One region of the Anaerobacillus sp. genome, then DNA from elsewhere that is predicted to be linked to it. Evidence: predicted binding sites of a transcription regulator. Region 1 holds the regulator's gene; each other region holds the start of a gene.
What was found. The regulator LexA, encoded in region 1, represses DNA repair genes until DNA is damaged. The targets are predictions, from matches to a motif close to CGAACATATGTTCG.
Positions count from the first base shown of each region.

Region 2: the regulator LexA is predicted to act here: its motif matches at 1,444-1,457, upstream of ACK4M9_RS18660 (YhjD family protein).
Region 3: the regulator LexA is predicted to act here: its motif matches at 975-988, upstream of ruvA (Holliday junction branch migration protein RuvA).

Region 1 is NZ_JBKBWN010000005.1:23,629-25,902, forward strand. It holds gene ACK4M9_RS08105 (YneB family resolvase-like protein) at 1-293, opposite strand, end outside; gene yneA (cell division suppressor protein YneA) at 259-597, opposite strand; gene lexA (transcriptional repressor LexA) at 754-1,377, shown strand; gene ACK4M9_RS08120 (alpha-galactosidase) at 1,495-2,274, opposite strand, start outside.
Region 2 is NZ_JBKBWN010000017.1:24,638-26,911, forward strand. It holds gene ACK4M9_RS18650 (alpha-amylase family glycosyl hydrolase) at 1-497, shown strand, start outside; gene ACK4M9_RS18655 (peptidylprolyl isomerase) at 593-1,366, opposite strand; gene ACK4M9_RS18660 (YhjD family protein) at 1,480-1,845, shown strand; gene ACK4M9_RS18665 (amidohydrolase family protein) at 2,029-2,274, opposite strand, start outside.
Region 3 is NZ_JBKBWN010000001.1:58,695-60,968, forward strand. It holds gene ruvB (Holliday junction branch migration DNA helicase RuvB) at 1-308, opposite strand, end outside; gene ruvA (Holliday junction branch migration protein RuvA) at 340-948, opposite strand; gene ACK4M9_RS00295 (BofC C-terminal domain-containing protein) at 1,257-1,877, opposite strand; gene ACK4M9_RS00300 (YhcN/YlaJ family sporulation lipoprotein) at 2,102-2,274, opposite strand, start outside.

The DNA of each region.
Region 1 (2,274 bases):
TGAACGTCGTATTTTATTAATTGATGGACTAGAGCAATTTTCGTATTCCCTCTTCCAAGCCGAGTATCATCTTGTATTAACAAGACCTCCGCTCTTTTCTCCTTGAAATCTTCCAAAATCTCAAAAATTCCATCTCTCTCAATTTCAAATCCACTTGCCTTCTCTTCAATAATTTTAAAGATGGAGAGATCATTTCTCTTTGCCAACAATACTAATTCCTCTTTTTGTCTTGATAATGACGTTTCCTGAGTTTGTTTATCAGTACTTACTCGACAGTAAATGATCGCTTTCATTTTCAACACCTGCATCCTTATTTGTTTGTTGAGGAACGAGTAGAACTTGTCCGGCATAAATGTGATGATCCCTAAGATTATTCTGTTCTTTTAATATCGTTATGTAAGACTGGACGGTTACTCCATCTGTGTATTTGCTTGCAATTGACCAAAGTGTATCTCCATTTTTTACTTCTACTTCTATGAAATGCTCATATTTAGGTTGGGCAGAAACATGAGCAGACATTAACATGTAAGCGATTATAGTAATAAATAATGCAATATAACTAATATCTGAGAATGAAAACTTTTGTCTTTTATCCATTTAAAACACTCACTTTCTTATATAAGATCATATGTTCTCTTTTATAATATAACGAACATTCGTTCTTGTCAACTGTTTTTAGAACTTATGTTTGCATATTTGATACAACTGAAGTATAATTATGGTAAGATAATGAAGAAAATGGGGTGCTACATAATGAATAAGATTTCAAAACGGCAGCAAGAAATTTTAGATTATATAAAAGATGAAGTTCGGAAAAAAGGGTATCCACCATCAGTTCGAGAAATCGGTGAAGCAGTAGGGTTAGCATCTAGTTCTACTGTGCATGGGCACCTTTCTCGCCTCGAAAAAAAGGGATTAATTCGCAGAGACCCTACAAAACCTAGAGCCATTGAAGTTCTTGATTTAAAAGACGAAAGCTATGAACAGCTAGCACCTAATACTTCATATGTACCTATCATCGGTAAAGTAACTGCCGGAGAACCAATTACAGCTTATGAAAATGTAGAGGATTACTTACCCCTTCCCGAAAAATTCGTTGGGGACGACAAAGTCTTTGTTCTCGTAATCCAAGGTGATAGTATGATTGAGGCAGGAATTTTTGATAAAGATATGGTTATTGTTAGGCAACAGCCGACGGCAAATAACGGGGATATCGTTGTGGCTATGACTGAAGAAGATGAAGCTACAGTTAAACGTTTCTTTAAAGAAAAAGACTTTATTAGACTACAGCCGGAAAACTCTTCAATGGAACCTATTATTCTACAAAACTGTTCGATTTTAGGGAAAGTTATTGGGGTATTCCGCTCGGTACACTAACAGTTAATATGTCTAATTATAAAAAGGATCAACTTTGGTTGGTTCTTTTTTGTGTTTTTGGAAAGAATTTGGCTTGACATATCCAGGTAAAAAAGCAAGGAGTCTGACTCCTTGCTTCTACATATTCTCTATTAAATTATTACATACTTCCATAAAATATAATCTTGAAGAAAAATCATTAAAGACTCTTATATCTTGATCATAACCTGTTCCTTGAAACCCTTGCTTCAACCAAATACCGGCCTCATTAATAACGTCTCCTGGTATGACATAATCCTCAACTTCACCATTTAAAGAGTAGAACTTTGAGACGATGTTGTGTAACATTGAATCTTGTTTAATATGAACCGGCGAGTACATATTAATTAAATCACCAAACACTTTTACTGGTATTTTAAAGGGCATATTGTAAAAGTGATAAATTGCACCAGGTAAAAGCCCTTTTCCGATAAACTTCATTCGAGCACTCTGCTCATTATATAGGATCTGAAAAATACCGCCAACTGCTCGCAAACCATCTTCCGAAACAACCATCCAGCTTGTCCCACTACCTATTGTAGGATTGTTCACCCGGTAAAACCGTCCAAATTGAAATACTTGTCGCCAATCTTTATAGCACTGAATTTGTTCTCTCATTTCATCCAACGCATCTTTTGACATATCCGATAAATTTAATTCAAAACCCAACAACCCAAAGCATGCAGTGTTGAATCTAGTTGATAACGGAACACTTCTTAACGTCTGATGGTTTGGACATACTGAAACATGTGCCCCCATGACTGATAAAGGATAGCCATAACTAGCCCCTTCTTGAATACTTAAACGACTGATAGCATCTGTGTTATCACTCGTCCACACTTGCGGCATGTAACAGAGCATCCCTAAGTCGAAACGGTT
Region 2 (2,274 bases), on a different contig from region 1:
TTTTACTAACTTTACCAGGTAGTCCATTCATCTACTATGGTGAAGAAATTGGGATGCAAGGTATGAAACCTGATGAGCATATTCGCGAACCGATGCTTTGGTATGAAGATGGTAACGGTGGACAAACAACATGGATTAAGCCGAAATATGATACTGGAAGCGATGCCCCTTCTGTTGAGAAACAACTTGAGGATCCAACTTCTTTATTAAATCACTATAAAACAATGATTTATTTACGTCGATCTCAACCTGCTCTATTATTTGGTAATATCACTGAATCACCAATTCAACAACAAGGTGTTCTTGCGTTCAAACGTATCTACAATGAAGAAGACCTTCATGTCGTTCATAACCTTTCAAAAAATGAAATTGAAATCACTCTCGACGATGAAGTTGGTGAAATCGTATTTGCTACAACAGAGGACTATACGAATAGTAATGGTGTCGTAACGTTACCACCATATACGACGATCATTTTTGGAAAAACGCTTAATTAAGTAGGCATTTATCATTAAAGCCTATCTACTCTTATTAAATCGAAAGAGAGCTTGACGTTGTGTCAGCTCTCTTTTATTTATGAAGATCCTTTTTGTTAGTTTAAAATTTCTATTCTTTCAATAATGACATCCTCTATTGGACGATTATTAGACTTTACTTCGACTTGTGCAATTGCATCAACAACATCCATTCCTTCAAAGACATGTCCAAAAACTGTGTGACCATAGTCTAAATAAGGAGTTCCACCATGTTGTTCATATAGTTCAACTGTTTCTTGCGGGAATTTAATTCCTAATTGTTGCTCCCTTTGTTCAATCATTCTTATATCAAAATCATCCGCTTGTACAATGAAAAATTGACTTCCATTAGTATTCGGACGTGCAGGGTTTGCCATCGATAAAGCACCACGGAAATGTCCGAGTGATGGTGTAAACTCGTCATCAAAAGGCTCTCCGTAAATACTTTCACCACCCATACCCGTTCCTTCTGGGTCCCCGGATTGAATCATAAAATTATTGATAACTCGATGAAAAAGTACACCGTCATAGTAACCATTTTCACTGTGAGTAATAAAATTCTCCACTGCTAATGGTGCATACTGAGGGAAAAGACGAATTGTAATGTCTCCCTTACTCGTCACCATTTTCACCAGCCGTTCCTCAGGTTGAACAGCTGTATGAAATTGCGGGTATTCAACTGGAGTAATTTCTTCTGTTGTTGGTACCGGCTCCTCAACTAAATCGGCTTCTTCAGTTGCTGGTGGTTCTTCATATCCAGTTCCTGTTTTCTCCTCTGTTGTGCCTTGTCCACATCCAGCGCTAAATAAAATAAGTAATAGAGTGACTAAACCGTAAATCCAAAAACGCATTATGTAATTCCTCCTTTTTATTTTCCTATTATAGACAGTTGTTGCAAAAATAACAATCATCATTTAAAATAAAAATACGAACATAGGTTCTTTTAAGGAAGGAGCTTTTATTGATGAATTGTTTATCCCAGCAAGAAGAACGTCTTTTCGAAGCATTCATTATTTTAACATTAGCTCGGAAAGTATTGCAAAACGACTTGATCGTTGTTGAAAAATCATTTTTCAAACTAAAAGAGCCATATTTACAATTAATCCATTCTGCGATTGGCACAATTAGCAAGGAATTGTTTGAAATAAAAAAACAGCTAAATAAACAACGAATGAAGATCGAATTTGGCCCAAACGATGGTACTTTCACAGAATTTTACTGCTATTACCGCGGCTATGTGAAAACTAGCCGGTTTTTAAATGCAAATTTAAAAAATAAAGTTCAACAAAGGCTGAGCCAGTTTTTTGTCGCAAATAGCAAGCTTTCTTAAGTCGGTTAATGTAGCACATTAGGTTCAGGTCTCGAAGTGCAAAGTTTACTAACTCGCTATTAAACAAATAGGCTCTCTCATAAGCGATAGTTAATCTCCGCCTCTCACTAGCTAGAACGGTTTATTCATCCGCTGATAGTGATGAGACGGTAATTACTATGCATTGAGACAGCCTCAATGTAATTATAAAAACTGTTTAATTTTCGGGAAGACGTTTATGGCATTATTGTAAAAAACATCTTCGACATACCGATCTGGAATAAATGTTTTAATAAATTCAATATATGGTTGAACTTGAACAAGTGGCCAATCTGTTCCAAATAATAATTTCTCATAGTGGTCGCAAAACGTGATTGCATGTCGTAAATGATCATAGAAGTGAGGTGTATTTGAAATCCGGTATACTTCTTTTCTATCACCAACAATAAG
Region 3 (2,274 bases), on a different contig from region 1:
TCTAAGGCAGTTAAGATCGCTGCTAAGTCACCGGGCCTTTCAATAGCCGGACCTGATGTAGTCCTAATTTGAACATTCATTTCATGGGCAATGATCGTTGCCAGTGTTGTCTTCCCTAATCCTGGTGGACCATATAGCAAGACGTGGTCTAACGATTCATTTCTTAATTTTGCGGCTTCAATAAATACTTTTAAATTATTTTTTACTTTTTCTTGTCCAATATATTGTGTAAGGAATTGGGGCCGTAGTTGATTTTCGAGAGTTTCTTCCTCTTGTTGTACCTCAGCCGAAACCATTCTTTCTTCCATCATTTAACCTCCTGAAAGAGCAACTATTTCTCTATATGTTTAAAAGCATTTGTAATGCTTTCTTAATATATTGATCTGTAGGCAAATTTTCCTCGGCAAGCTTAGGTGCAATCTTCTTAATTTCTCTTTCAACATAGCCTAAAGCTTGTAACGCTTCCATTGCATCTTCTAATTCTTGAGGGTACCTAGCTTTTTGCTCGGTTTTCAGTTGATAAACTGGGCCAACTAAGCTCGGCATGAAATCAGCTAGCTTTCCTTTAAGATCTAAGATCATTTGTCGAGCTGTTTTCTTACCGACACCTGGGAATTTTGTTAAAAACGCTTCATTTTCTTCTTCAATCGCATTGACGACTTGCTGTGGCTGTCCAGAAGCTAAAATAGCTAAGGCTCCTTTAGGACCAATTCCTGATACGTTTAATAGCTTTTCAAACAGCGCCCGTTCATCTCTTGAGCGGAAGCCAAAAAGCTTTATTGCATCTTCTCTAACATACTGATATGTAAACACAGTGATTGCGTTATCTTCGTCTACATTGTAAATAAAGGGATTCGCACAAAATAGTTGATACCCTACTCCCCCTACGTCTACTACAATATATTGTGTATCTATAAAATTTACAGTTCCTTTTACAAACTCAATCAATGAATACCTCTCCTATCCTTTAAACCCGAACGTTTATTTCTATTTTTTATTTTACCATAAAAGTCATGTGGAACAACCTTAAAGGGAATCTCGCTGGGACATTCGCTTTCTCTTGGCTGTAAAATTCTAATGAATTTTACAGGCTCGTTCAAGGAAATTCAGCGACAAGTAAGAAAAGGTTGTTTTAAAATGTCATTATCAACTATTTATAATCGTAAATTTAGTCAATGCCCAAACATTTCTTTTACAGAAAATAAGCTGACTTATAGGTGTGATCAAACACCAATAGGTCAGCTTAAGAAATTGCCTTACATTTCATGTTTGGCATACTTTTTGAATATTTTAAGTACTTCTTCGTAACGGTCTCTAGATTGCACAGGTATGCCATCTTCTAACTCGCGTTGTTGATGACTTTTCAGCTTTTTCATATTGATTTGAAAAAAGGACTGAATAACTTTATCTTCTGAAGGCTTTCCTTCATAGATATTTAAAGTCCCTTCTTCTGATATCCCGAAATACCCGTTAATTTTTAATAAAGGAGAAATATCATCTACCCTTTGTTGAAATACAACTTGAGCCTCATCTTGGTCAATTAAATCCCATTCAGCATACTCTGCCCAAAAATCTTCCATTGATATTATTGTTTCTTCAACTATTTCCTCACTAACTTCTCCATCAAGATAAATTCTCGCTAAGATTACTTTCACGGTCTTAGGATCCATTACTTGATAATTGGCCATTACCGGTTTAGTATCTTCGATTTTGCCTTTATAAATATTCTCCCTCATAAGAGGATAATCTTGAGCAGTTGCTAACTGCTTAGATTGTTGTGATTGATTTAACAATAAACTAACACTGCATAATAATATTAAAAGTGCAAAAAACACTATTCCTTTTATATTCTTTCTGAACCAGCCTTTTTCTACCACAATAATCACCACCATTGACAAAATCAGTTCTAATCTTTTTGACTCATTTTATGCTTTTCCGCTTGCAACCCTTAATAAAACTGCCGCAGAATTGAAAATTTCCCCTCAAAAAAAAGCCTTTATAAATGTCCATCATTATTATCGCCAACCATAAACACTTTTATCCATATATAACAAAAAGAGGCTAGCCATCTAGCCTCTTTTATTTATTTAGTTACTATTAATTAACGTGTACGTTCAAACGGTCGTTGAATAGCTCTTCCAAAATCTTGGAACATAGCATTAATTGTAGCGCCAACTTCTTCGAATGGTTCCCCTGCACGAAGTCGATCGTCTGCTGTACGAATTTGATCGTATTGATCTCTTTCAGATACAACAATAATTTCTCTATCGCCAG